DNA from 4 places in the Mesorhizobium sp. M1328 genome. Region 2 is predicted to be linked to each of the others. Evidence: predicted binding sites of a transcription regulator. Region 2 holds the regulator's gene; each other region holds the start of a gene.
What was found. Region 2 encodes HrcA, which represses chaperone genes, less so after heat shock. Its sites were predicted from a motif close to GTTAGCACTCNCNNNNNGNGAGTGCTAAC; they were not measured.

Region 1: NKH23_RS06600 (co-chaperone GroES) is a predicted target of HrcA. The motif match lies at 4,729-4,757, and genes of this name have one in related genera.
Region 3: groES (co-chaperone GroES) is a predicted target of HrcA. The motif match lies at 2,756-2,784, and genes of this name have one in related genera.
Region 4: NKH23_RS15435 (co-chaperone GroES) is a predicted target of HrcA. The motif match lies at 2,857-2,885, and genes of this name have one in related genera.

What each region holds. Positions count from the first base shown of each region.
Region 1 covers NZ_JAMYLO010000002.1:421,909-428,891, forward strand. Annotated here, with positions in the region: gene NKH23_RS06570 (ABC transporter substrate-binding protein) at 1-405, opposite strand, end outside; partial or broken gene NKH23_RS06580 (diacylglycerol kinase) at 1,008-1,307, opposite strand; gene NKH23_RS06585 (protein-L-isoaspartate(D-aspartate) O-methyltransferase) at 1,971-2,645, shown strand; partial or broken gene NKH23_RS06590 (IS6 family transposase) at 3,314-3,438, shown strand; gene NKH23_RS06595 (hypothetical protein) at 3,742-4,179, shown strand; gene NKH23_RS06600 (co-chaperone GroES) at 4,813-5,127, shown strand; gene groL (chaperonin GroEL) at 5,178-6,821, shown strand; partial or broken gene NKH23_RS06610 (NADH-quinone oxidoreductase subunit D-related protein) at 6,864-6,938, shown strand.
Region 2 covers NZ_JAMYLO010000001.1:481,094-488,076, forward strand. Annotated here, with positions in the region: gene NKH23_RS02365 (PQQ-dependent sugar dehydrogenase) at 1-873, opposite strand, end outside; gene NKH23_RS02370 (hypothetical protein) at 973-1,170, opposite strand; gene hrcA (heat-inducible transcriptional repressor HrcA) at 1,204-2,316, opposite strand; gene rph (ribonuclease PH) at 2,449-3,165, shown strand; gene NKH23_RS02385 (VOC family protein) at 3,199-3,609, shown strand; gene rdgB (RdgB/HAM1 family non-canonical purine NTP pyrophosphatase) at 3,609-4,271, shown strand; gene hemW (radical SAM family heme chaperone HemW) at 4,268-5,431, shown strand; gene NKH23_RS02400 (low molecular weight protein tyrosine phosphatase family protein) at 5,436-5,759, shown strand; gene NKH23_RS02405 (hypothetical protein) at 5,832-6,089, opposite strand; gene rsmI (16S rRNA (cytidine(1402)-2'-O)-methyltransferase) at 6,387-6,983, shown strand, end outside.
Region 3 covers NZ_JAMYLO010000021.1:36,461-43,443, forward strand. Annotated here, with positions in the region: gene bioZ (3-oxopimeloyl-[acyl-carrier-protein] synthase BioZ) at 1-189, shown strand, start outside; gene NKH23_RS27715 (aspartate 1-decarboxylase) at 282-524, shown strand; partial or broken gene NKH23_RS34705 (NrtR DNA-binding winged helix domain-containing protein) at 586-792, shown strand; gene NKH23_RS34710 (S46 family peptidase) at 1,521-2,546, opposite strand; gene groES (co-chaperone GroES) at 2,837-3,133, shown strand; gene groL (chaperonin GroEL) at 3,199-4,854, shown strand; gene NKH23_RS27745 (hypothetical protein) at 5,041-5,196, shown strand; gene NKH23_RS27750 (hypothetical protein) at 5,165-5,314, shown strand; gene NKH23_RS27755 (ABC transporter permease family protein) at 5,413-5,646, shown strand; partial or broken gene NKH23_RS27760 (HPP family protein) at 6,290-6,983, shown strand, end outside.
Region 4 covers NZ_JAMYLO010000007.1:47,660-54,642, forward strand. Annotated here, with positions in the region: gene NKH23_RS15400 (response regulator transcription factor) at 1-258, opposite strand, end outside; gene NKH23_RS15405 (hypothetical protein) at 323-622, opposite strand; gene NKH23_RS15410 (DUF3168 domain-containing protein) at 997-1,407, opposite strand; gene NKH23_RS15415 (hypothetical protein) at 1,642-1,890, shown strand; gene NKH23_RS15420 (hypothetical protein) at 1,935-2,159, shown strand; gene NKH23_RS15425 (DUF1488 family protein) at 2,156-2,422, opposite strand; gene NKH23_RS15430 (hypothetical protein) at 2,419-2,691, opposite strand; gene NKH23_RS15435 (co-chaperone GroES) at 2,936-3,271, shown strand; gene groL (chaperonin GroEL) at 3,375-4,994, shown strand; gene NKH23_RS15445 (hypothetical protein) at 5,077-5,238, shown strand; gene NKH23_RS15450 (LysR family transcriptional regulator) at 5,284-6,180, opposite strand; gene NKH23_RS15455 (class I SAM-dependent methyltransferase) at 6,311-6,983, shown strand, end outside.

The DNA of each region.
Region 1 (6,983 bases), on a different contig from region 2:
GGGAAAATAGATGATGCCCTTGGATTCAGCCACGGGACGCACCGCCGCGGCGCCGTCGTCGACATTCGGACCGACGACATAGTGTATGCCCTCCTGGGCCATCTTCTCCATGCCGGCGATCGCCCGCTTCGGATCCTTCTGGTCGTCGAAGGTGACGATTTTGATGTCGTAGGTCTCGTCACCAATCTTCACACCGCCGGTTTCGTTGATCCAGGCGGCGCGCGTCTGCATCGAGCGGACGTTGGATGTGCCCCACGCAGCGGCCGCGCCACTCGTCACGCCGACAAAGCCGATCTTGAGTTCCTTGTTGGCGGCGTGCACCGCGATTGTGCCGCCGGCCATGATTGCCAGCGCGGAGACGGCGCCGCGCGCCGCGGATGTGATTATTGAACGTCTGTTGATCATTGTTCTTTCCCCTTTGGAGGCCGCGCATTGTTGCGACAGAACTCGACCGATACGCGGACTTTTGTGAGTGAAGGCTCAAATCAATCACCTGTCAACAAAACTTTCTCAGATTGTTGACAATCTTGTGAGCGGCCGTAGGCGAAGAACGTAGGACCGATCGCGGTTCGGTGCTTTGCTCGAGAGGTTCGTGGTGTCGGAATTCCTGAAGCTCGCATGGTGGTCAGAGCGACGGGTGTCTTTCTCACACTACCGGACCAAGGATCAGGACGAAGTCGGCGTCGTGATCGAGGATCGACGCGGTCGGGTCGTCGGTATCGAGGTGAAGGCCTCCGCAACGGTTCCGCAGGACTTTCGGGGGATTGCGCCAGTTGCAGGAAGGAGTCCGCGATCGTTTTGTGCGCGGGCTGGTGCTGCACGACCATCACCGTGTGACGCCGTTCGGCGAAAAAATTGCAAGCTGCACCGGTGTCGGTTCTGTGTTCGATGTAAAGTTGCATAAAATGCGGTCTGGAACTTGGGTCGCGAGGTGGTCTAAATAATCCCAGATCGATACGAGCCGAGCCTTCATTGGTCGCGGTGATTTCTGGCAACTTCGACACCCCCGTAAGCCATCTTGCATCGAACCAGCGGTCCGTCGGCCCGTCATAGGGCAGCCGCGTGACATCCCAGTGGCTGACGAAGCGCGCGTAGGCGTCCCAGACCGGTGGACCGCCGCCGATGAAGACGACACGGCCGGCAAAGCGCTTGAGCGTGTCCTCGGGATCCATACTGGAGCGAACGACGACAAGTTCCCGATCCGCGCGAGCAAAATCCGGAACGCTTGCGATCGTCTTGGGACCGGCGAGCAAGACGTGTCCTCTCGTGACGTCGAAAAACCGTGCAACGTCGGCTACGAACTCCGGCGAGCCGAAGCGATATTGGCAAACTGAAACGTCAGAGCGGGCATCGCGCAGATGCCCGCCACCAAGGGTACGGATGCACGCAAGGGACCGAAGAAGCGCCGGCGACCCCCCACCGCTCGAAGAACAGGAGAGGGGCCAATAGTGCGAAACCCGCTTTCCAAGCCGTTTGCCGATCCAGAAGGACAGCCAGTCCCCCAGTGCCGCGCCAATGGCGGCGGCAAGCCATCACGAAATTCCGGTTCTTCTCAGCAGCGCCACGCGGGCTAACGCTGATTATCGTATGGCCGGCCTGCAGCGCGAATAGCGCTGCTGGCTCGCCCAGGTTCGGTCATCGTCAATCGCCAGATCACGCACGATCAGCACGGGATGGAGCCGGTGAGCGACAGCGCAGGGTTCGGCGTCGTTTTGGCCTTCGGCCTATTGGTGCTCAACTGGCTGGCGATCCGCTATATCGATGTTGTCGCCTGGCTGGCGAGCTTCTGATGCGCACGCCGTTCCACCCCGGTGCGAGGAACGGGAGAGCACCAAGGACGGCGACGAAATAGCAGGGCGGTACAACCCGCCCCAACCGAAGCCGCGTTCTCGACGACATGGTTACTGTGACAAGACGAACAGGGTATAAGGCTATCAGGCAGCAGACTGGTTGAGGAGCGCCCCACCGTCATGAAGCCGATGAACGAAGAGCACCTCGCGGTTCTACGCAGGCACATGGTCGAGATGATTGCAATTCACACCGATCTTGCAAGCGAAGAACTTGGCAAGGCGGCGCTCGATGAGCGGGTATTGGCGGCGATGAGGCGGATACCGCGGCACCTCTTCGTGCCAGCATCAGTTGCGCCTTATGCCTACCAAGACATGCCGCTGCCGATCGGCTTTGATAAAACCGTCTCGCAGCCCTTCATCGTTGCTCTCATGACCGATCTCCTTGCGCCGCAACCGCACGAGGTAGTGCTCGAGATCGGCACCGGCCTAGGCTACCAAACCGCAATCCTCGCGGACCTTGCCGGGCAAGTTTGGAGCGTCGAAATCATCGAGGAATTCGCAAGCCATGCCGAGGCTCTCCTGCGGGGTCTCGGCTTCTCCAATGTCGGCATTCGTGTCGGAGACGGGTCTCGCGGCTGGCCTGAGCACGCCCCATTCGACAAGATCCTGGTCACCGCGGCCGCTGAGCGGACACCGCCGGCTTTGCTTGAGCAGCTCAAACCGGGGGGACGCCTGGTCCTGCCCGTGGGACCTGGAGAAGCGCAGTTGCTGACGGTCATCGACAAGGATGCGGCAGGGCAACTGAAGACTCGCAAACTCATCCCGGTTCGGTTCAGCCGTCTCGAAACGGTCTAATGAGGGGTGCGGCTGCGCGGAGCCGTGCTGGAAGATCAGGATAACGCGCGCCGCATCGATCACACAGGCGCTGGATGGCATCGCCGATCTTTTGACATCCATGCCGCAACGCTACTCGTCGAGCACGCCTGCAGCCGCCGGTCGCAGCCGCTGGCGATCATGCCGGCGCGGTCGTATTGCGCGCTTCTCAAAGACCCCTTATCCAGCCTACTGTGTGCCTGCCAGACGGCACTGGGTCGCTCATCTGGGAAATGACGGCCAAAGGCTCAAGGAATTCGCCCAGTGGCCAACATGTAGCGGGCAGGAGGTAACGATGGATCTCAAGGACAGGCGCCTCTGGTACGGCGTGGTATCCGTGATCGTGGTATTGGTCGTGATTGCGTATGCGGCTGGTTGGTTTGGCGGCACACCGATACCAGCGCCGCAGCAGTGAGAGCGATCGTCATTCTCGCTTGGCGGCAGCTGACTGCTCAGTCTCTAAAGGTCGAAGGAAGGGACACCTGGTTGGCTGTTTCGCTGGTTCGGCTACCATCCTGACGACGCACAGCCTGGACCGTTTTTGAGGTGGCTTCCGCTCAACTTGTTGGTTGATGGACGGACCGGTCCTTGGATCGCGCAATCCGCAACACTCCGCCATCGGGCCGGGTAACTTCGATAATGGTTTCGACACGGACAAACTGCGATCCTACGGAGTAGCCAGGCGCCAGGTCATGCCGGAAGTCGTACACTGGAGCCACAAGGGCCCAACGACCGGGCGGAGAACTCGCATCAGCCCGGCCTTCGGCGGTTTCGAAGCTAAACTGCCACTCGCTTGATCCCGCTGCCCGGCCAGCGATGAGCCGGGCTACTCCAGCACAGACTCTGCCCGTCGATCACCTCGATCGGCACGGACTCCAGACCGACATCGTCGAACAGCCGCGCATTTGACCGCGTTCGCCAAATTAATGGCCGGATCTTTGCGAAGCCTCCGCATTTTCGTGGGGGGAAGCCCTCCCAGCATCATCGTGATTGGACTTCACGATCGGTCGGAGTCACGCTGGCCGCAGGTATAAGAAGGATATGGGTGGGCCAACTATCGTCCGAATAGGAGGCTAAAATGAAGCACCAGACGCTTGAGCAACTGCAGATCGTCGCCGAGATCGATCAGGACTACCTGCGCCAGGCCATGTCGCGCAGCGAACGTCTTGAACGCTGGGCGGAGCTCCTTGAACGGAACCCTGACCGGCGACTCTCGACGCTACACCAGACCGAGTATCAGCCGGTTAGATCACGCGGGGCCATGCGCGGCGACGGCTCGCCGATCTCAGTCGCTTTCGAGGATCCTGTCCTCCGCGCCGCCGGGTTGGAAAACGACAACTACGGCGAAGCGAAGCGGTTCTTCGAACTGACCGACAGGCAATTGCATGAGATCATCTGCTATTGTCATTTCGGCGCGACGGTGAGCGCCGTAACGGCCGCCCGTCACATCCGTGCGGCGATTGCCGGGAGACAGCCCGGCATGTTCGCTCGGATGCGTGAGGCGTTCGTCGGATAAAGCCGGAGCCGTTTCGCAGCATCATTTTTGAAGCGGCTCGCATGGAAAGCCGCCGCCGTAGCGCAGGCAAGCGCTCCCCACGCGGGAGGCTGCGTTGCATGAGGGGGTGCGGCTTTCCGCAGGAGCACGCCGACCTGCATCTTTTCCATCCGAACCGGAAAGATCCCAATGCTGCCAGTACATCCGTGGTCAGCGCCGTGGTTCAAAGGCTCGAACAGAGCGACATGCGCGCCGGATAAGCGCTATACATTCGCTGTCGAAAATTCGGTGCTTCATGGTGGGTCGAAGGTCGCGGACCTATGTCGATCGGGACCGGGAAAGCCAAATCGTGCCAAATTTTCGCGAACTGTATATATCTCTCGATGCACATTCAATCAAGGCTCAATAGGTTTGGTTCATAATTGCGGATTAATATAGTCTGTTGTCGGCAAAATTAAGAGGGATGAATTACAATAAAATTGCTTATGGCTCCGCCTTTCGGACGGCCAAAAGCGCCGGTAACAACGACTGATTTACATTTCAAATATTTTCGGTTTGAGGAATTAAAAATTTGGCACTCCTATCATTCGAGTGCCAAAGGGGCTATGTTAAGTGTTGCAGTCGCTCTATGTGCGGCGGCAGAAAGAACCCCCAATGAAATTCCGGCCACTCCACGACCGCGTCGTCATTCGGCGCGCGGAAGGCGATACCAAATCCAAGGGCGGGATCATTATTCCCGACACCGCCAAGGAAAAGCCTCGGGAAGGCGAAGTGATCGCCGTGGGCCCGGGCTCGCGTGACGAGAGCGGCAAGCTGATCCCGCTCGACGTCAAGGCCGGCGATCTCATCCTGTTCGGCCAATGGTCCGGCACCGAGGTGAAGATCGACGGCGAAGACCTCCTGATCATGAAGGAGAGCGACATTTTGGGCATCGTCGAGAAGACCAAAGCGGCCAAGAAAGCCGCCTGACCGGGCGATTTCCGATCCCGCAATTTCAAGACTGAACTGGACCTAAAATCATGTCTGCCAAGGAAATCAAATTCGCTACCGATGCCCGCGACCGGATGCTTCGCGGCGTCGAAATTCTGAACAACGCCGTCAAGGTGACGCTCGGCCCCAAAGGCCGCAATGTCGTCATCGACAAGGCCTATGGCGCGCCGCGCATCACCAAGGATGGTGTCGCCGTCGCCAAGGAAATCGAGCTTGCCGACAAGTTCGAGAACATGGGCGCCCAGATGGTGCGCGAAGTGGCCTCGAAGACCAACGACCTCGCCGGCGACGGCACCACCACCGCCACGGTGCTGGCCGCTTCCATCCTGCGCGAAGGTGCCAAATTCGTTGCCGCGGGCATGAACCCGATGGACCTCAAGCGCGGCATCGACCTTGCTGTGGCTGCTGTGGTGAAGGACATTCAAGCCAGGGCCAGGAAAGTCAAATCTTCGGACGAGATCGCCCAGGTTGGTACGATCGCCGCCAATGGCGACGCGTCGGTCGGCGCCATGATCGCCAAGGCGATGAACAAGGTCGGCAATGACGGCGTGATCACCGTCGAAGAAGCCAAGACCGCCGAAACCGAACTCGATGTCGTCGAAGGCATGCAGTTCGACCGTGGCTATCTCTCGCCCTATTTCGTCACCGATGCCGAGAAGATGCGCGCGGAGCTGGAGGACCCTTACGTTCTCATCCATGAGAAGAAGCTCGGCAATCTGCAGGCGCTGCTGCCCATCCTCGAAGCCGTGGTGCAAAGCGGAAGGCCGCTATTGATCATCTCCGAGGACGTCGAGGGCGAAGCGCTGGCGACGCTGGTCGTCAACAAGCTGCGCGGCGGCCTCAAGGTCGCGGCCGTCAAGGCGCCTGGCTTCGGTGACCGCCGCAAGGCGATGCTGGAAGACATCGCCGTGCTCACCGCCGGACAGATGATTTCCGAGGATCTCGGCATCAAGCTGGAGAACATCACCATAGACATGCTCGGCCGCGCCAAGCGTGTGCTGATCGAGAAGGACACTACCACGATCATCGACGGCGCCGGCGAGAAGACCACCATCCAGGCGCGCGTCCAGCAGATCAAGTTGCAGATCGAGGAAACGTCCTCGGATTACGACAAGGAGAAACTCCAGGAACGTCTCGCCAAGCTGGCTGGCGGCGTTGCTGTCATTCGCGTCGGCGGCGCGACCGAGACGGAAGTCAAGGAAAAGAAGGACCGCATCGATGATGCGCTGAACGCCACTCGTGCAGCCGTGGAAGAAGGCATCGTTGCCGGCGGCGGTGTTGCGCTTTTGCGCGCCAAGGCAGCTTTGACTGAGCTTACTGGCGCGAATGCTGACATGACGGCAGGTATTTCGATTGTGCTGAGAGCACTTGAAGCGCCGATCCGGCAGATTGCCGAGAATTCCGGCGTTGAAGGTTCGATCGTCGTCGGCAAGCTCTCCGACAGCAAGGATCACAATCAGGGCTTCGACGCCCAGAACGAAGTCTATGTCGACATGATCAAGGCCGGTATCGTCGACCCCGCCAAGGTCGTTCGGACGGCCCTGCAGGATGCCGGCTCGATTGCCGCGCTCCTGATCACCGCTGAAGCAATGATCGCGGACATTCCGCAGAAGGTTTCGCCCGCTATGGGTGGCGCGGGAGGTATGGGCGGAATGGGCGGAATGGACTACTGAGCGGCGCCTGAGACTATAGCCAGGACGACGGAAGGCCAGCGACGCGGGCACATGCGAGCCGATATCTCGGCGATCATCGGTTCGCTCGACATCGTGTTCGGGGAGATCGATCGATAGGCTCGTCGCTGTCGTATTTGCTGCTAAAAATGGTCTTGGAGACAA
Region 2 (6,983 bases):
CCGCTCGTTGACGACGCACCACAATGCGCCGGTGGCGGGCTGCACCGTCATGCCCGTGCAGTTGCGCAGGCCGGTGGCGACAGTTCGGGGATTTTTCCCATCCGGGTCAAAGGCGAGCACATCTGCACGGCCTTCCTCGGAGCCCCACGTTGCGCCGAGCGGCTTTGATTTCGCCCACGCGTCGACGCCGCCATCGGGTTGCTTGTCCATGTCCTCGGCGACATTCGAGTCCGAGCCAACCGATAAAAAAAGCGTCTTGCCGTCAGGCGAGAAGGCGATGTCACGGGTCGAGTGACCGCCCGACGGGATTTTGGCGACAATGGTTTCTGGTTTAGCGGACGCCTTTAGGTCACCGTCGCGATAGGGGAAGCGGACGATGCTGTCGCTGCTTGCGACATAGACCCATTGCGGCTTGTCGCCTGGCGGATAGAAGGCGATGCCATATGGATAGTTGAGGCCCTTGGCGAAAATCGCTTTCTCGATGGGTTTGGCGCGGCCCTCGGCCAGACGGTAGACACGTATTTGGTCGGCATGGCCGTTGGCGATGAACAGGTCGCCGTTCGGAGCGACGCGAACGACGCGCGGATTATAGAGTCCGGAGGCGATTATTTCGGCCGAAAAGCCCGGCGGCAATTCTGGCTTGGCGCTTTCGGGCCGCTCCGTCACGCCGGCGCCGTTCGAAGCGGATTGGGCGGGATCGGCTGGCGGCATGTCTTGCGGCCCGATCAGGCGGCGGACGCCAGGCCTGTCGGCGTGCCAATCGCCAAAAGCGGCTTCGCCTTTGAGCACCTTCTGATCCGACTGCCGGGCGGATGCCGGTGTCGCGACAAGGAGAGCCGCGGCAATGGCCGCAAAGCCGCCAGATCGGGTCATCAACGTCCTCCGGGATTCGCCTCGAAGAGGACAAACGGGATCAGGCATTGGTCGTTCCAAGCGGTCGTCCGGAACACGAGGATTTGAAGCCGAACCCCTTCAGTTGCCAGAGGCGTAGAAATCGTCATCAAGGCGCTTTTCCAGCGCGACCAGATCGGCCGGCAGCGGCAGGCCCATGGCCCGCATCTCTTGCAGCTTCTCACGCAACTGCTCTTGCACCTCGTGCTGATCCTCAGGCTGATTGACCATTTCCTCGAGCAGCAGGCTAATCTGGGCCTTGAACGATTCCAGCGCCATTCTTTTTCTCCTTGCGGCAGGCCGCGGCGGCTCCTAGCGCAGCATGCGCGAAATCAGCTGCGCGGTATAGTCGACCATCGGTACTATGCGGGCATAGTTCAGCCGCGTCGGCCCGATGACGCCGAGCGCACCGACGACGCGCGCGTCCTTGTCGCGATAGGGTGCCACCACCAGCGAGGAGCCAGACAGCGAAAACAGCTTGTTTTCCGAACCGATGAAGATGCGCACCCCCGGACCTTCCTCGGCGAGGTCGAGGAGCTGGATCAGCCCATCCTGCGTCTCCAGATCCTCGAACAGATGCCGCAGCAATTCTATGTCGGCCTGGGCAGTGACGTTTTCCAGGAGATTGGCGCGGCCGCGCACGATAAGCCGCCCAGGCACGCCGCTTTCGGCGCCTGCCCAGACCGCCAGGCCCTTCTCGACCAGATCCTGCGACAGCGTGTCGAGGGCTGCCCTGGTCTCTTCCTTGATGCGTGCGATCTCGACCCGCGCCTCGGCCAGGGTGCGGCCGCGGATATGGGCGTTGAGGAAGTTGGAGGCTTCGTGCAATTGCGAGACGGTGATGCCGGCGGGCAGATCGATGACGCGATTTTCGACGTCGCCGTTCTGCGAGACGAGCACGGCCAGCGCCTTGGTCGGCTCGAGCTGGATGAATTCGATGTGCTTCAGCGCCACCTCGTTCTTGGCGGCGAGCACGAGGCCGGCGCCGCGCGACATGCCGGACAGCATCTGGCTGGCCTCGGTCAGCATATGCTCCAGCGTCGCGCCCGAGCCGGAGGCGCGCACCTGCGCCTCGATGGTGCGGCGCTCCTCGTCGGAGAGGTCACCGAGTTCCATGAAAGCATCGACGAAGAAACGCAGGCCTGCCTGGGTCGGCAGCCGGCCAGCCGAAATGTGCGGCGCATAGATCAGGCCGAGATGCTCAAGGTCGCTCATCACGTTGCGGATGGTGGCCGGCGACAGCGACGACGGCAGGATGCGCGACAGGCTGCGCGAACCGACCGGCTCGCCATCCTTCAAATAGGAATCGACGATGCGCCGAAAGATGTCGCGCGAACGCATGTCGAGCGATTGAAGCGCGGGCGATTGCAGCGCGTGCGACGGAAGCACGTGCGATTGCGAACCGGGATCGACTGCCTTGGTCATTCGAGCCAAAAACCTCCGGCCCGAAGATATAGACTTCCGCGGCGGCGGCGCAACCGGTCCATTTTCCTTTGCGCCTAGCGCCCCGTGCGGCTACAAGCCCGGCCAAGATTCCGAAGAAAGAAAGAAGCCTGAATGCGCCCTTCCAAACGCCAATTCGACGAAATGCGCCCCATCTCCTTCGAGCGCGGCGTCTCCAAGCATGCGGAAGGCTCGTGCCTGGTGAAGTTTGGCGACACGCATGTGCTGTGTACGGCCAGCCTGGAGGAAAAGGTGCCGGGCTGGATGCGCAATTCCGGCAAGGGCTGGGTGACGGCGGAATATGGCATGCTGCCGCGCTCGACCGGCGAGCGCATGCGCCGCGAGGCTTCGGCCGGCAAACAAGGCGGCCGCACGCTGGAAATCCAGCGGCTGATCGGCCGCTCCCTGCGCGCCGTGGTCGATCTGCAGGCGCTCGGCGAGCAGCAGATCACCGTCGACTGCGACGTGATCCAGGCCGACGGCGGCACGCGCACCGCTTCGATCACCGGCGGCTGGGTGGCGCTTTACGATTGCCTGCGCTGGATGGAAGTCCGCCAGATGGCGAGCCTTGGCAAGGTGCTGAAGGATCACGTTGCGGCGATCTCCTGCGGCATCCATGATGGCCAGCCGGTCATCGATCTCGACTACATCGAGGATTCCTCGGCCGGCACCGACGCCAATTTCGTCATGACCGGCAAGGGCGGTATCGTCGAGATCCAGGGCACGGCCGAGGGCGAGCCGTTCTCGGAAGAGCAGTTCGCGGCGCTGATGGTATTGGCCAAGAAGGGCATTCAGCGCCTGGTCAGCCTGCAGCAGATGGCCGTGGACTGATCTTCAGTTTATGACGATGAGGTTGACGATCCTGTGACCCCTTCCGCAATCCTGGAATCAGCACTCTACGTGACGGATCTTGCTGCCGCGGAACGGTTCTATTCGGGCGTGCTCGGGCTCGATCCGCTCGGCAAAGTCGACGGCAGGCATCTCTTCTTCCGCTGCGGCGACGGCGTGCTGCTCATCTTCAATGCCGAGGCGACCAAGGTGCCGCCGGCGTCCGATGCCAAGCTCAAAGTGCCGCCGCATGGCGCCGTCGGCGAGGGGCATCTTTGCTTCGCCGCAAGCGCGGATGAAATCCCGCGCTGGAAAGCCCATCTTGAGGCGAAGAAAATCGCCATCGAAAGCGAGTTCGAATGGCCGCAGGGCGGCCGCTCGATCTATATTCGCGACCCCTCGGGCAATTCGATCGAATTCGCCGAGCCAAGAATCTGGGGCATCTGATGCATTCGCCAACTGTTCACTCGCTTGACGGGCATAAGATCGTCGTCGCCAGCCATAACGCCGGCAAATTGCGGGAATTCGCCGATCTGATGGCGCCGTTCGGCATAGAAGCGAAGTCCGCCAAGGAATACGGCTTGCCGGAACCGGACGAGACCGGCAGCACTTTCGAGGAGAACGCCCTCATAAAAGCCTTGGCCGCCGCCAAGGCCACTGGATTGCCGGCGCTGTCGGACGATTCCGGCCTATGTGTCGATGCGCTTGACGGCGCACCCGGCGTCTACACCGCCAACTGGGCCGAGACGCCGGACGGCTCCCGCGACTTCGGCATGGCCATGCAGCGCACGGAAGTGGCTTTGCAGGAAGTTGGCGCGATCACGCCTGCCCAGCGCAAGGGCCGCTTTGTCGCGGTGATCTGCCTGGCCTTTCCCGACGGCCAGGCGGAATATTTTCGCGGCGAGGTCGAGGGCATGCTGGTATGGCCGCCGCGCGGCGAGCTCGGCTTCGGCTACGATCCGGTGTTCTTGCCCAACGGATTCGAAAAGACCTTCGGCGAGATGAGCGCGGAGGAAAAGCATGGCTGGAAGCCCGGCCAGCCAACCGCATTGTCACACCGTGCCCGCGCCTTTCAGAAATTCGCCCAAGCCCGATTGGCCGCCGCATGACCATGCTGCTCGACCGCAGCCCTGGTTTCGGCGTCTACGTCCACTGGCCGTTCTGCGCGGCCAAATGCCCCTATTGCGACTTCAACAGCCATGTCCGCCACCAGCCGGTCGACCAGGAGCGTTTTGCCCGCGCCTTCGAGACCGAGCTGGCGACCATGCGCGGCCGCACGGGACCGCGCGAGGTGACAAGCATCTTTCTTGGCGGCGGCACGCCGTCGCTGATGAAGCCGCAGACCGTGGCGGCGGTGCTGGATGCAGTGGCGAAGAACTGGACGGTGCCTGGTGGCATCGAGGTGACGCTGGAGGCCAATCCTTCCTCCGTCGAGGCCGAGCGCTTTCGCGGCTATCGCGCGGCGGGCGTCAACCGGGTGTCGCTTGGCGTGCAGGCGCTGAACGACAAGGATCTGCGCTTTCTCGGCCGTTTGCACAATGTCGATGAGGCCCTGCATGCGATCGGCCTGGCGCGCGAGATTTTCCCACGGTTGTCCTTCGACCTGATCTACGCGCGGCCGGACCAGACGCCTGAAGCGTGGCAGACGGAACTCGAGCAGGCGATCGGCCACGCCGCAGACCATCTGTCTCTCTATCAGCTGACCATCGAGGAAGGCACGCCGTTCCATGCACTGCATGCGGCAAGGAAATTCATCATTCCAGACAATGAGGTTGCCGCCGATCTCTACGCGTTGACGCAAGAGATCACCGCCGCACGCGGACTGCCGGCCTACGAAATTTCTAACCACGCCAGGCCCGGCGCCGAAAGCCGGCACAATCTCACCTATTGGCGCTATGGCGAATATGTCGGCGTCGGTCCCGGTGCGCATGGCCGCTTCGTCGAGAGCGGGCGGCGCGTGGTGACGATCGCCGAGAAAATGCCGGAGACCTGGGCCAATCTGGTCGAGGCCAAGGGCCATGGCGTTACCGGCGGCGAGATCCTCACGCGGTCGGAAGAGGCCGACGAGTTCCTGCTGATGGGGCTGAGGCTGGCGGAAGGCATCGACCTTTCCCGCTACGAGGCATTTTCAGGGCGCGGCCTGTCGACGGCACGGCTGTCGGTGCTGCAGGACGAAGGCCTGGTGGCGCCGATCGGCAATGCCCGCCTGCGCGCCACGCCGGCCGGCATGATCGTGCTCGATGCGGTCGTGGCGGATCTGGCCAGATAGCACGTTGAAGAACGTTCTCTTCGTCTGCAGCCAGAATCGCTTGCGCAGCCCGACGGCGGAGCAGCTGTTTTCCAAGCGGCGGGACATCGAGGTCGCATCAGCGGGCACCAATCACGATGCCGACACTCCGTTGACGCATGAACTCGTTGCCTGGGCCGACATCATCTTCGTGATGGAAAAACCGCACCGCGCCAAACTGCAGCAGAAATTCAAGACAAGCCTGAAAAAGGCTCGAGTAATCTGCCTCGATATTCCCGACGACTATGAATTCATGGACCCGGCTCTGGTGGGCCTGCTGGAGGCGCGCGTCTCGAAGTATCTGGGTTGAATGATACATCGCGGAGCATGCGCAACCGCGCTTTCGAGAGCTGTCTCGACCAATCGCGAAGGTCTGCGGTGGTCAAGCCTCGTGCTTGTGGCGGTGTTTGGCGCGATCTTTTTCGCTGGTCTCTCCGGAGCGCGCCGGCTTGATCTCGCTTTTGTCGCGCGAGGCACGGTGCTGGTCGGCTGTGGGATGTGATGCTGCGCCATCGCGGGCGCTTTTTGTTTCGAGGCGGGTGATGAAAATGTCGAAGCGATTGGGCATCGTCCGGTCAGTGCTCCATCGTGCGGTCGGTTTCGTTTGCGGGCTTACTCTCTGCCGATCGCTGGCGTGCAAGCGGCTTCTTGGCTCTGCCATCTGCGGCTTCGGCAGGCAGGCCTTTGTCGCATGGCGCAGCGAAGCGTTTGCGGCCGGCATAATAGGGTTCGAAAACGTCCTGTATCGTCAGGCTGTCCATCCTGCTCCTCCCGAGATCAGGTGTAAAATTCGCCGGCAACGGTTTCGTTCCCTACTATGGCGAAGGCATGGCGGCTGGTTCACGTCGGCATCCCTTCTGGAACCCGGGCCGTTGCAACCCAGGCTTTTGCAACCAAGCGTGAGCCGTGCCAAACAGGGTCGAACGGAGTTGTGCAGGTGACCGGCGAATCGGCCAAACGCAGTTATGTGGTCGGGCAGACCGAGATTGCCGCCCGGCCGCTCGAGCCGGCGCTCTATCTGGTGGCGACGCCTATCGGCAATCTCGCCGACATCACGCTGCGCGCGCTGGAAACGCTCGCCGCCGCCGATATCGTCGCCTGCGAGGACACACGTGTCAGCCGCGTGCTGCTCGACCGCTACGGCATCCGCCGCCGCACCACCGCCTACCACGAACACAATGCCGGCGAGGCCGGGCCGAAGCTGATCGCGGCACTCGAGGCCGGGCAGAGCGTCGCGCTGATCTCGGATGCCGGCACGCCGCTCATCTCCGACCCCGGATACCGGCTGGTCGGTGAGGCGCTGGAACGCGGCATTCGTGTCGTGCCGATCCCCGGACCGTCGGCGCCACTTGCCGCTCTGACGGCATCCGGCCTGCCCTCGGACGCCTTTCTGTTTGCCGGCTTCCTGCCGGTGAAGACCGGGCAGCGGCTGACGCGGCTGGAAGCTTTGAAGGCGGTGCCGGCAACGTTGATCTTCTTCGAATCGCCGCGCCGGCTGGCCGAGACGCTCAATGCCATGGTCGAGGCACTGGGC
Region 3 (6,983 bases), on a different contig from region 2:
AGTAACCTCGGCATAGCGGATCAAGCAATTGTCAAGACGATTGCCGAATACGGCAACGCTTCGGCCGCGACGATCCCGCTCTCACTGTCGCTCGCCAATCAAGCGGAGCCGTTTCGGCCGGGCAAGAAAATACTCCTGGCGGCGGCAGGTGCGGGACTCAGCGGCGGGGCGCTCGTCGTCGGGATTTAGCCCAGCGAAGCTGCTCAACATCAGGACTGACTTTGTGAGATGAATAGGACAACGGGACCAATGCGAAAATAGTCGCCGGCAAGCTGCACGGCATCCACGTCACCGAGCAAAGCTCAACTACCACGGTTCGATACTGCTCGACCCTGACCACGCGAAGAACCCGGGATCCTGCCAATGGATTCGTGGAGACATGGAGCAAGACTTCCGGCGCACGAATCTCGACCTATGTCATCCTCGGCGAGCGCGGCTCTCGATGCTGCATCCTCAACGGCGCGGCCGCCCGGAACCTGCCAGCCCACTCCATCCATCTGGACGAAGCGCACATTCCTGTCTGAAGCCGCGGATCGTTACGTTCGTCATCAACAATGTCGTTGGCTTCTCGCCGATGGCAATGCGCTGACGCGGACGGCGTTGACGACTACATCGGCAGGGGCGCTTCAGCAGAACTTTCGCCGGTTGATGGAGCAGCAGGAACTGGTGGAGGAGACCGGCGAAAGTGCTTTTGACACCGGCGGTCGGCCGGCGAAGCTTTATCGCTTCCCCCACCATGTCCTCGACGAAACGGCGGTCGCCCGGACAAAATTGCCGCTGGCGCGGGCTTGACATCCTTTATACTCAACGTAGAAATATACCCTTATAATCAATTCGATTATAACGAGAAATTCATTCGCACCGTCCGAACCCACGGTCTCGCTCGGGAAGCCCGTATGAGTGGATCGAAGTGATCTTGGAAATGAAACGCCCGAGGACGGGCTTTCAACCTTTGTCGTGAAGGAGGTGCCTCGCGAGTGGGCCAATGCCTTGCGGCAACGGTGAAGGATGTATACCGCCAGTAAACGCATGCGTCAAAGTCGCTATCGAATGTACAGTTAGTCTAAATGTGCGATACGTTCGATTTGTGCAAGTAACACTTGGAGAAGTGTCGCATAAAAGAAACGTTTAATTACATAAAGCAGGCAAGCTAAACTTTAAATTTGCAAAATGAGCGTAGGGCGCCCTGTTCAATGGCGCCTTTTTTAAGGATTATCATTAGACTCTCTCCCGGGGGGAACTGTGGGTGAAGAAACAACGCATCGTCCTGCTGGCAGCTGTTTTGGCGTCTGCCTTTGGCTTTTTTTTGCTGATCCTGATCCTGCAGATGGTCAGTTTTTTGGTTGACTAGGCACGCGCAAGCGGGATGGATCGCGCAGAGACACGCGGAAGTTTTTTTCGCCAGCGAAACCCCGACGACCTGATGGGGAGTCGCGCCAGCAGGGTGGGAGCCACGTCCAGTGCCACCGACCATGCGAGATGCCGATTGTTGGCGCGTCTGTCAGTTCGCGCGGCCATATTCATTCTGGTGCCGATCTGTTGCCTTTTCTGCTTTTCCCATGCGTTTTAGGCCGAGCCAATTTGTGAAGCGGGCGGTCAATGGATCTGCGCCTCGCGATTGCCTGCCGTTGCCTTTTGATCTGGGCGGCATAATCCGAGAGCGAACGCTGCAATCGCGGTTCGAATTGCGCGAAGTTGAACCGGACTTCATCCGCCGTCAGGAACTGGTGGGTTGCGCCGGGAAAGCCGGCGACCATCACAAGGTCGCCTTCCTTGACGCCTGCACAGGCTATGGGTAGCCAACTCTTCGGCCGGTAAGGCACATTGTCGCGCGCATATGGCCGGGAGGAACCATCAGGAGCGACATAGGCGCGATAAAAGCCGAAGTCGCCTGTGTGGCGCGGCCACATCCAATTGTCCGTTTCGCCGCCGAAGTTACCGATGCCGAGCGCGGGCGCATAGACAAGGCGCACGTCCTCGATTTCGAGCTTCTGCTGGAGATAGTAGGAGGCGCCGCCATAATAGGCCCCTACGTCGCACCGGCGATTGGGCTGTCCTTCACATGCGGCGATCAGGGCCTTGCGGTTCGTGGCGAGCCGCTCATATCGGGCAAACCCATTCAGCTTGTCCGAGACGCCCTTGAGTATTTCGGCGGTCACATCCCGCATGTCCTCGATCACATGGATTCGGCTGCCTGGCGCCGCGGGCAATTCTTCACCCAGGGCTCTTCGCCAGAAAGCCGTCTGTGAGATAGTCCTGGCCCTCTTTGCTGTGGTATTGGATGGATTCGAACACGCAGTGATGATTGGTTGCGACCAGCCCTTGTGGACTGACGAACGAGGCGGAGCATCCGCCCAGTGATACGATCGCGTTGAGCGGGTCAGCGTCCAGACGGCCGCATGGCCGCGCCCACTTCCGCAGTCTGGCCCGGCATCCACATACCTTCGTCCGCCGACGTAGCCGTGACCGTCCAGAGCAAGGCGATGGCAGTTGCTTTGGCCAAACATTTCAAATTCGAGTTCATGCTGATGGCGTTCACCTCTCATATTTGTCGCGCGCAACGTTTGCGGATCATCCGCTGCACCAATCGTGCCAAATGAATAAAGCCTTCAGTTACAAATGGTGAGCCGCCCCATTCATGTCCGATCTCCGACGTCTTTCACGTAAAGGGCTCGGTGCTTCCACGCTCGTTTGCTCTTCGCCCGTCCCTCTTCCGTCTTGACTAGCAGGAGCCTACGGCCTATCTCACTGCCGCGTTAGCACTCGCTTCTGGTGAGTGCTAACCACGCTCCGGCAACGGAGAACCGTTCAACATCCGCACCAGGGAAATCCAAAAATGGCAAAGTCGAATTTCCGGCCGCTGCATGACCGCGTGGTCGTTCGCCGCGTCGAGTCCGAAGCGAAGACCGCCGGCGGGATCATCATCCCCGATACGGCTAAGGAAAAGCCGCAGGAAGGCGAGATCATCGCCATCGGTTCCGGCGCCCGTGACGAGGTCGGCAAGCTCGTCCCGCTGGACGTCAAGGCCGGCGACCGCATCCTGTTCGGCAAGTGGTCGGGCACCGAAGTCAAGCTCAATGGCGAAGACCTTCTGATCATGAAGGAAGCGGACATCATGGGCGTCATCGGCTGACACGCCGCCGCCTTTCATCCGCACCATCCAATCTGAATTTCGGGCGAAATGCCCAGGAGTAAAAAATGGCTGCCAAAGACGTAAAATTCTCCCGCGACGCTCGTGAGCGCATGCTGCGCGGCGTCAACATCCTCGCCGACGCGGTGAAGGTCACGCTCGGCCCCAAGGGCCGCAACGTCGTCATCGACAAGTCGTTCGGCGCACCGCGCATCACCAAGGACGGCGTCACCGTCGCCAAGGAAATCGAGCTTGAGGACAAGTTCGAAAACATGGGCGCGCAGATGGTCCGCGAAGTTGCTTCGAAGACCAACGACATCGCCGGCGACGGCACCACCACGGCGACCGTTCTGGCACAGTCGATCGTCCAGGAAGGCCACAAGTCGGTTGCCGCCGGCATGAACCCGATGGACCTCAAGCGCGGCATCGACCTCGCCGTCGCCGACGTCGTCGCGACGCTGATCAAGAACGCCAAGAAGATCAAGACCTCGGAAGAGGTTGCCCAGGTCGGCACCATCGCCGGCAATGGCGACGTGTCGGTCGGCTCGATGATCGCGGAAGCGATGCAGAAGGTCGGCAATGAGGGCGTCATCACCGTCGAGGAAGCAAAGACCGCCGAGACCGAGCTTGAAGTCGTTGAAGGCATGCAGTTCGACCGCGGCTATCTCTCGCCCTACTTCGTCACCAACGCCGAGAAGATGGTTGCGGATCTGGAAGACGCCTACATTCTTCTCCACGAGAAGAAGCTCTCCAACCTGCAGGCCATGCTGCCGATCCTCGAGGCCGTCGTGCAGACCTCGAAGCCGCTGGTCATCATCTCGGAAGATGTCGAAGGCGAGGCCCTGGCCACGCTGGTCGTCAACAAGCTGCGCGGTGGCCTGAAAATCGCCGCCGTCAAGGCGCCGGGCTTTGGTGATCGCCGCAAGGCCATGCTGGAAGACATCGCCATCCTCACCGGTGGCCAGGTCATTTCCGAAGACCTCGGCATCAAGCTCGAGAATGTCGGCCTGAACATGCTCGGCCGCGCCAAGAAGGTGTCGATCTCCAAGGAGAACACCACCATCGTCGACGGCGCCGGCAAGAAGGAAGAAATCCAGGGCCGCGTCGCCCAGATCAAGCAGCAGATCGAGGAGACCACCTCGGACTACGACAAGGAGAAGCTGCAGGAACGTCTCGCCAAGCTGGCGGGCGGCGTTGCCGTCATCCGCGTCGGCGGTGCGACCGAAGTGGAAGTCAAGGAAAAGAAGGACCGCGTCGATGACGCCCTCAACGCGACCCGCGCGGCCGTCGAAGAAGGCATCGTTCCCGGCGGCGGCGTCGCCCTGCTGCGCGCTTCGCTGGCCATCACCGTCACTGGCGCCAACTCCGACCAGACCGCCGGCATCGCCATCGTGCGTCGCGCGCTGCAGGCTCCGGCCCGTCAGATCGCGGCCAACGCCGGTGCGGAAGCATCGATCGTTGCCGGCAAGATCCTTGAGAACAAGGGGGCAACCTTCGGCTACAACGCCCAGACCGGCGAATATGGCGACATGATCGCCATGGGTATCGTCGATCCGGTCAAGGTTGTGCGCACGGCTCTGCAGGACGCGGCCTCGGTCGCCGGCCTGCTGGTCACCACCGAAGCTATGATCGCCGAGGCTCCGAAGAAGGAGTCGGCTGGCGGCGGCATGCCTGGCGGCATGGGCGGCGGCGGCATGGGCGGCATGGGCGGTATGGATTTCTAATCCCAGCCCCCTATCAACCTACAGCGGAAAGGGCGGCAGCAATGCCGCCCTTTTTTGTGTGCCGAGCATGATCGACAGCTTGGAGGTGCAAGTCCTCTACCCAGCTGATGGCGGCGAAGCGCAACGGCGTCGTCGTGAGACGGGTCTGGCCGTGTCCTTTCGTTCAGCCGCTGGTCGAAACTCACGATGATCGTGCTGCCTTCCGCCGTGCCGTGGATCTTTACAGGGCTGCGAGAAGGCCTTGCCAACGGCTGGCAGACCCTGGTTGCGGTAGAACTCATCGCATCGTTCGAAGGGCTCCAATTACCTGATGGCCTATGGTCGTCAGCTCTTTCAATTTGAACTCGTTTTTTCGGCCATGATCGTGGTCGGCCTGACCGAATTGGTGATCCACGGCCTGCTCACGCTTGCCGAAAACTATCTGCAACGCTGGCGTCCGGAGACCCCACGATCAGCCTGATCACGATTGCAGGTCGGGATAGGCTGTCGCACGGCGCTTCCATCGCACCGCCGGCCTTCCGCTTCATCGGCCGACATCTGCGGCCGCTTGCGGTGTCGATGGCGCTGCTCGCGATTTGGGAGTTGCTCGCCCATGCCGGCGCTGCTGACCCACGTTTTCTACCGCGGCTGGGAGAGGTGGCGGCCCGCGGCATGGCAGAGTTCAGCCGAGGTGGTCTCGGCTCCAATCTTCTGGCGAGCCCGGAACGTGACCTGATCGGTTTCGTGTGTGGCAGTGTGGCGGAATCGCGCTTGGTCCGGCGATCGGATTTTCCCGCCTTATCGAACGCCTGAGAGGCTCGTGGTCGCGGTTGTGTTACCGCTATTACGTGACCTAATCACGTTGACGATGCCAGCACCTTCATTGGCCACTTTCTGGACCATGTACGTCACATCAGGCTCCCCCGCCCGATCGACACGAGCCGGCTCTGTAACCACGCCGCCGTCATATAGCGGTTCCACGACGGCACTGGCGGCAGTCGTCTTCTCAGCGGCTACTGGTGGACGTTTCAGCAGCCAACGAATCCGATGGTGGCAAGGACAGGCAGACCAAGCACCGCGTAGAAGCTGTACTCCGCTGGAGTTCGCCTCGGAAATGGAGCGACAAGGGCCTGATTTGTCTTGCCATGCCGACATTGTCAGCACGCTTTTCGAAGCCTCTGAATTCCTTAGTGTCCATCCCAGCTCGACCTCCGACCATCCCCATTTCCGGCTGCCCGCGGCACGGCAGCCCTTGGCCTCTAGCTGCGCTCGAGCGGATCAGCGTGCCGTCTGCCTTCTCTGGCCGATCAAAATGTCTGCACCCATTTGGCAATGGCCGTTTCGCGCAAAAGTATTCCCCCGTGAGCCGACTTTCCGAATTGGCTTAACTTCCAAATCTGTGGCTTTGCCTGCATTGCGGAGCGCGGAGTTCCGACCACTCGCCCAAGGGTATGCCATGGCGTTTCGTCTCTTTGTTCCGATCCTTGCCGGTGCAACGCTGCGCGAGCGGCTGCTCGCCTGCATCGGGGCCATGATCGGCATCGCATTGACTGGCGTGATCAGTGCGCTGGCGAACGGGTCTGGCCCACATGTCGCACTGCTAGTTGCTCCAATGGGAGCATCGGCCGTGCTGCTCTTTGCCGTGCCTTCAAGCCCGCTGGCGCAACCTTGGTCGATTATCGGTGGCAATACGATTTCGGCGCTGGTCGGGGTGATCGTGGCGCATTTCGTGCGTGAACCCGTTCTTGCTACCGGCATTGCGGTGGCGCTGGCCATCGCCGCCATGTCGTTCACGCGCTGCCTGCATCCGCCGGGTGGCGCCGCCGCCTTAACTGCGGTGTTCGGCGGACCGGCCGTCTTCAGTTCCGGCTTGCTGTTTCCCTTCGTTCCGGTAGCGCTGAACTCGATCGTGCTGGTCGCACTCGGCTACGGCATCCATAAACTGTCGCGGCGCAACTATCCACATGTGGCGGCCCCCACCCTTAAAAGCGCGCATGGAACCATCGATCCGCCGGCGCGGGAGCGGGTCGGCTTCCAGCCCGAGGATATCGATGCCGCGCTCGGCGCGCTGGAGGAAACCTTTGATATCGACCGCAACGATCTTGAGCGGCTGCTGCGGCAGGTCGAGTTGCAGGCGATGGTGCGCTCCC
Region 4 (6,983 bases), on a different contig from region 2:
GTCGCTCCAGCGGTCGCGTGCCGTCAGGATCAGTACCGGCATCTTGCGGCCGCCGCGCCGCCAGCGCTCGACCACGCTGATGCCGTCCATCTGCGGCAGGCCGATGTCGAGCACTACGGCATCGTAGGGCTCGGTGTCGCCGAGAAAGTGCCCTTCCTCGCCGTCGAAAGCGCGGTCGACGACATAGCCGGCATCGACCAGCGCGTCGCCGATCTGCCGGTTGAGATCCTTGTCATCTTCGACGACGAGTACGCGCATGCGGAAGGCCTGTTGAAGCTGTTCAGATATAGGCCGATTCCGGCAGACTGGGAAACGGCACGGTTCAGTTCAGCGGAACGACGATCTCCGAGCGACGGGGACGCTGCCCGTCCTTGCCCGGAACGAGCACGACGATGACGCAGACCGGCTGGCCGCCGCGTGTCGACTGCGAGGCCTTGGCCAAGGTGCCGCCATTCTGCTCTGCCACCTGCTGGCCGATCGCGTAGCAGTCGGACGCGGCGAGGACGACCGGCTGGGGCTGCTCGGGCGCGACAGCGGGGATCGCCATCGCTTGCGACGCAAGCAGACCGGCGACTGAGAGCGCCAGTGCCGCGGTCCGGAAGTGGGAGCGAAGGGTTTTCATGGCCAGCGTTCTAACGCGCCGGTGCTGAACGTGATATGAACGGTGAACGCTTGAATGCATGCCCGCCACACCCCTGAAGCGCGAGATTACCGGATTGCCATTTCGCCGCCCGGCCCGCGAAATCGCCAATGTTTAACCTAGCCCTCCAATCCTTCGCCGACAACCGGCATCATCTGGCGGGCAGGATCATTTGGGAGGACGAAGCATCCGGCCCAAGGCAACCGATGGCAGTTCAGGCGAACCGAACCTGAAAACAAAAAACCCGCCTCGGGGCGGGTCGCTGGGGCCAATCAGCACCATATCCAAATTAGTAGCATAGCTGCCGGCACAAAGCAAGAACAAAATTGCCCGATTTTGCGGAAAGTGCCCGGTGGTCAGCCCTCGTCCTTGATCTCGGCGCGGAAGCGCAGCAGCCCGTGATGGGCCGAAAGGTCCTCGTCGTAGCGGGCTTCGGCGAATTCGAGCTTGAGATGGACGCGGCGATGCTCGCCAAGCGAGAGCGCCGCATCTCGTAGGCGGGTGCTGACCAGGTCCATGATGTCGTTGGTTTCGTTGCTGGCCTCGGATTTCGACCAGACATGCAACGTCAGCAACTGTTCGGCGTCGTTCTCCATCCCCGTCGCCCAGTCGTAGACGCTGGTGCGACCGAAGGTCATGTGGGGTAACGCAACATTTTCCGGCGCATGGTCGAACAATCTTGCATCGCCCAGTGCCGCCGACAGGTCGGGATCGCCGTTCACTGCCTCGAATATGGCCCTCTGCAATTCGACGGCCGGCGCGGTCATTGTCTTGCCCCTCGCCCGTCGCGTCGACCTCCCGGCTGCGTAGCTGCGTTGCATGACGGCATCCCGGCAAAGCGCGAATCAGCGCGTCTCATGCGGATTATGAACCTTCATGATCTCGGAAATAAGCCCTGCTCCTGCAACCCGCGACGTTTCGCGTCACGAACGCCCTTGAGGGCAATGCCAACTGGCGAATTCATTTGGCATGCAGGGAGTTCGAAGAACGATGCTATGAAGATGTCTGGTTTCCAAACATTCGAGGTCGTTTTCGTGCGCGAGCCATCGCTGCTGCCTGTTTTCGGAAAGCTTGGAGCCAGGGCGCGGCCGGTCGCGATCGCGGCGCCGACCATGTCGATGACCATCAAGAATTTGGTCAACCGCACTCGGGAGCTGCTCTCGGCGCACGGTAGCCTGGCCCTGAAGCTGTCCGTCGTTTTGTGGACGGTGCTTGTCCTGGCGGCAGTATTCTTCGTCGCCCAAGCCTGACCGAGCGACATTCATCGATCGGGCGGAAACTAAAGGACGCCAAGATGGCAAACCGCTACGCGCTGCGTATGGAACGTCCTCACAGCTGGACCGTCTTCGACGTCTTCACCGGCCAGCGGGTCGAGCTCAAGCAGCAACCCATGGTCGGCATGAACACGCGCGATGCGGGCGCGATGGTCGATCGGCTGAACAGTCGTGACATCGCGGCGGGCGAAGGCGGACCGGAAGCCCCAAGAAAGCGTCTTGTGAACGGATCGCTACGGATCTAGCGAAAATCGGCCGCAGTCAGCACATATATGCTCCTGCGGGTGCGGGCATAGGCATTCCTGGCGACATCGTGGATTGAGCTGGAAGCCGTGTCGAAGGCCGCCAGATAGGTAGCTTCCGAGGCCGCCGTTCCCGGCTGCACTTTGGAGATGGCATCGGTTGCGACAGAGAACGAAATCTGGAACATGCCGTCATGGCCGACGAAGCGGATGCGTTTGCTTGCCTCGTCGTAGCTGCGGCTGGGATTGGGAAATGTCAGGCTCATGATTTGGCCTCCGTCGATGCGGATACGGCCTGCTTGACTGTCCGCGCCGCCCGCTTCTTCTTTGGGGCGACCGGATTCAGAGCTGCCGCCGCGCGATCCGCCTCTTCCTTGGCCAGTCGCAATTCCCTCAGCTTCGCCGTCTTGATCATCCTGGCCTTCGCCTCCGAGAGATATTCGGCAGTTGCTTTGTTCCGCTCCGCTGTTTTCTTTTGATTTTCCATGAAGCGAGCCTGAGCTTTTTCCATGATGTTCTGATTGCCTTCGGCCATCGGTAAAATCTCCCTTGCAGCGAAAGTCGTGAATGTGAGCTTCACCGTAAAATAGGTGTTCAAGGACAGAAATTCAATTTCATTAATATTCGGCAAGGCCCCGAACACCGGGGGATGGCCTAGCAAAATAATACATTCAATATTTGACATGCCGTATGAATATTTTTTGGCACTCCTATCAATCGAGTGCCAGAGCGCCTATAGAGAGGGGCGGCCGCCTAAGCCGGCCCCAGAAAGAGTCCCCATGAAATTCCGGCCACTCCACGATCGCGTCGTCATTCGGCGCGCCGAAAGCGACACCAAATCCAAGGGCGGCATCATCATCCCCGACAATGCCAAGGAGAAACCGCAGGAAGGCGAAGTGATCGCCGTCGGGCCGGGCGCGCGGGACGAAAGCGGCGTGCTGATGGCGCTCGACGTCAAGGCCGGCGACCTCATCCTGTTCGGCAAATGGTCCGGCACCGAGGTCAAGATAGACGGCGAGGACCTTCTGATCATGAAGGAGGCCGACATCATGGGCATCATCGACAAGAGCGAGATGGGCATCGACAAGACCGTGGCTGCCAAGAAGGCCGCCTGATTGGAATGCCGCGCGCCCTGCCGGGCGCGCAAAGGATGCTCCAAGCTTTGATTCAGGCGCGCTGCAAGCGTCTTGCCACGACCAACCGAACTGGAAAAAAATCATGTCTGCCAAGGAAATCAAATTCTCCACCGACGCGCGTGACCGCATGCTGCGCGGTGTCGAAATCCTCAACAACGCCGTCAAGGTGACACTCGGCCCCAAAGGCCGCAACGTCATCATCGACAAGGCCTATGGCGCGCCGCGCATCACCAAGGACGGGGTGACGGTGGCCAAGGAAATCGAACTTTCCGACAAGTTCGAGAACATGGGCGCACAGATGGTGCGCGAAGTGGCCTCGAAGACCAACGACCTCGCCGGCGACGGCACCACCACCGCCACAGTGCTTGCCGCTTCCATCCTGCGCGAGGGCGCCAAATTCGTCGCCGCCGGCATGAACCCGATGGACCTCAAGCGCGGCATCGACCTTGCCGTCAGCGCCGTCGTCAAGGAAATCCAGGCCCGCGCCAAGAAGGTCAAGTCCTCAGGCGAGATCGCGCAGGTCGGCACCATTGCCGCCAATGGCGACACCAGCGTCGGTGCCATGATCGCCAAGGCGATGGACAAGGTCGGCAATGACGGCGTCATCACCGTTGAGGAAGCCAAGACCGCCGAAACCGAACTCGACGTCGTCGAAGGCATGCAGTTCGACCGAGGCTATCTCTCGCCCTATTTCGTCACCAATGCCGAAAAAATGCGCGCCGAGCTGGAAGACCCCTACGTGCTCATCCACGAAAAGAAGCTCGGCAATCTGCAGGCGCTGCTGCCCATCCTCGAAGCCGTGGTGCAAAGCGGAAGGCCGCTGTTGATCATCTCCGAGGACGTCGAGGGCGAAGCGCTGGCGACGCTGGTCGTCAACAAGCTGCGCGGCGGCCTCAAGGTCGCGGCCGTCAAGGCTCCTGGCTTCGGTGACCGCCGCAAGGCGATGCTGGAAGACATCGCCGTGCTCACCGCCGGACAGATGATTTCCGAGGATCTCGGCATCAAGCTGGAGAACATCACCATAGACATGCTCGGCCGCGCCAAGCGCGTGCTGATCGAGAAGGACACCACCACGATCATCGACGGCGCCGGCGAGAAGACCACCATCCAGGCGCGCGTCCAGCAGATCAAGGGGCAAATCGAGGAAACCACTTCCGACTATGACAAGGAGAAGCTGCAGGAACGTCTCGCCAAGCTGGCGGGCGGCGTTGCCGTCATCCGCGTCGGCGGCGCCACCGAATCCGAGGTCAAGGAAAAGAAGGACCGCATCGACGATGCGCTGAATGCCACGCGCGCCGCCGTGGAAGAAGGCATCGTTCCCGGCGGCGGCGTCGCGTTGCTGCGCGCCAAGGCTGTGCTGAACGGGCTGACCGGAGCCAATGCCGATGTGACGGCGGGCATTTCGATCGTGTCGAGGGCGCTCGAAGCGCCGATCCGGCAGATTGCCGAGAATTCCGGCGTCGAAGGTTCGATCGTCGTCGGCAAGCTCGCCGGCAGCAAGGACCACAATCAGGGCTTCGATGCCCAGAACGAGGTCTATGTCGACATGATCAAGGCCGGCATCGTCGACCCCGCTAAGGTGGTGCGGACGGCGCTGCAGGACGCGGGCTCCATTGCCGCGCTCCTGATCACTGCTGAAGCCATGATCACCGACGTTTCGGCCAAGGAAGCCGCTGCTTCGACCGGCGCCATGGGCTATTGACCAGCCGCTGCCGGAAACAAGCCTGAAAGACAGCCGCCGGGGTATCTTCCCCGGCGCGCACCATCGGCAAGGAGATCGATCCATGATCGCATTCGTCCCGAAGCCAAATGCGGCGGCGAAGACCAAAGTGGCCGAGGAAAGCCGCTTCGATCGCATTCGCAGGCTTGCCGACAAGCACAGGAAAGCCGACGCCGGCACGATAGGCCGCGACCCGAAAAAGATCGCGGACAAGCGTCCCATGTGACGACTGCCAATCCTCGGCACCTCGCGCAAGCGCGGAACCAGACCCCTACCGCGTCTCGCCGCTGATCAGCACGGCATGGTCCTTGATGACCGTAGCAACGAAGCGGATGACGGCGCGCACCGGCGCCTCCGCCCCGATTTCGCGGCGATAGACGAGCGACACCGGATGGTTGCCGAGAATGTCGGGGGCAAGGCGCACCATCCGCGGTTCGGCTTCGGCCAACATGCAGGGCATTACCGCCAGACCGGCGCCACTCAGAGCCGCTGCCAGCATTTCGGTCATTTCGGCGACACGAAAGACTATTGTCGCGCCGGCGCCGTGCGCCTCTATCCACTTGGCGCCGGGTACGCCGGCGAGGCTTGCGTGAAATCCAATGATCTCGTGTCCAGCCAGATTGCGAGGATCGATGGGCATTGGATGGCGATCGAGATAGCGCTGGGACGCATAAATTGACCAGCCCGCAACGCAAAGCTTCTGCGCAATCAAATCGTCGTCGGCCACGGTGCCGATCCTGACCGCGAGATCGGCCTCGCCGTGCTGCACGTCCACAGGCCTGCTGCCGCTCGTCAGTTCAAGATTGATATCCGGATGGCCCTTGTGGAATGCAGCTATACGCTCTGCAAAAAGAGGGCTGAACCCGGACGGCAGTGCAAGCCGAACGCTATTCTTGCCCGAACGCACGAGGGTCGTCAGTGCTTCCATGATACGTTCAAGATCATCGCCGAGCGGCAGCAATGTCCGGCCAAGCGGCGTGATCTCGATGCCCTGCCGCGTTCGCACGACAAGCGAAACCCCGAGCGCTCCTTCAAGAGCAGCGAGGCGCCGGCTGATCGTCGTGTGACGCACGCCGAGTGCGCGCGCCGCTCCCGACAACGTTCCCGCGCGGGCGGCAGCGAGAAAATAGCGCAAATCATTCCAGTCCGGTTCGCCGGTTCTGATCACGAACCCATTCTAGATCAATTCCCAGCCGCGCACCTGTGCAGTTTTGCACAAAGATGTCCGGAAATTGCAAATGTCCCCGAATATGTCGTCCGCGCGAGAATAGGCCAGATCCAATTCAGGGAAGCGATCGATGGACATCGAAGGTTTGCGAACGATGGTGGCGCGGCTCGCGACGTCGGCCAATGCGCTGGTGGCGCTCGGTTTGGCGATGGAGGCGCGTATTTCCGGCACGCCACTCGATGGCAGTGCCGCCCGGCGCACAGAAGCCGTGCTCGCCGAACTCGGCGCCGCCGATGTCGTGGCAAGTGCTGGCGTCATCGAACTTGCGCCGGTGCTGGCCAGCATCCGGGTCGACCTGCTTTCAGGTGGCAAGCTGCTGTCGGGCTCCTCCGAAAGCGCGGAGGGCCTGGAAGCCGGTTTGCGGCAGGCCTTCGGCGATGTTTCGTCTGGCTTCCCGGCGCTGCTGAAGCGGATGATCGCGCCACAACTTGCCGATTTGCCGGAGAGGCTCGCTGCACCGGGCGCAGCGTTCCTGGATATCGGCGTCGGCGTCGGCGCATTGTCGGTGTCGATGCTTCGGCAATGGCCCGGCCTGAAGGCGGTTGGCATCGATCCCCTGCCCGAAGCCATCGCACAGGCCGCCGCCAACGTCCGGGCGGCCGCGCTCGAACATCGCATCGAACTGCGCACCGGCCTCGGGCAGGATATCGCGGACATGAACGCGTTCGATCTGGTCTTCGTGCCAAGCGCCTTCATCCCCGAGCCGGATGTCAGGCTCATCGTCAGGCGCAGCCACGCCGCAT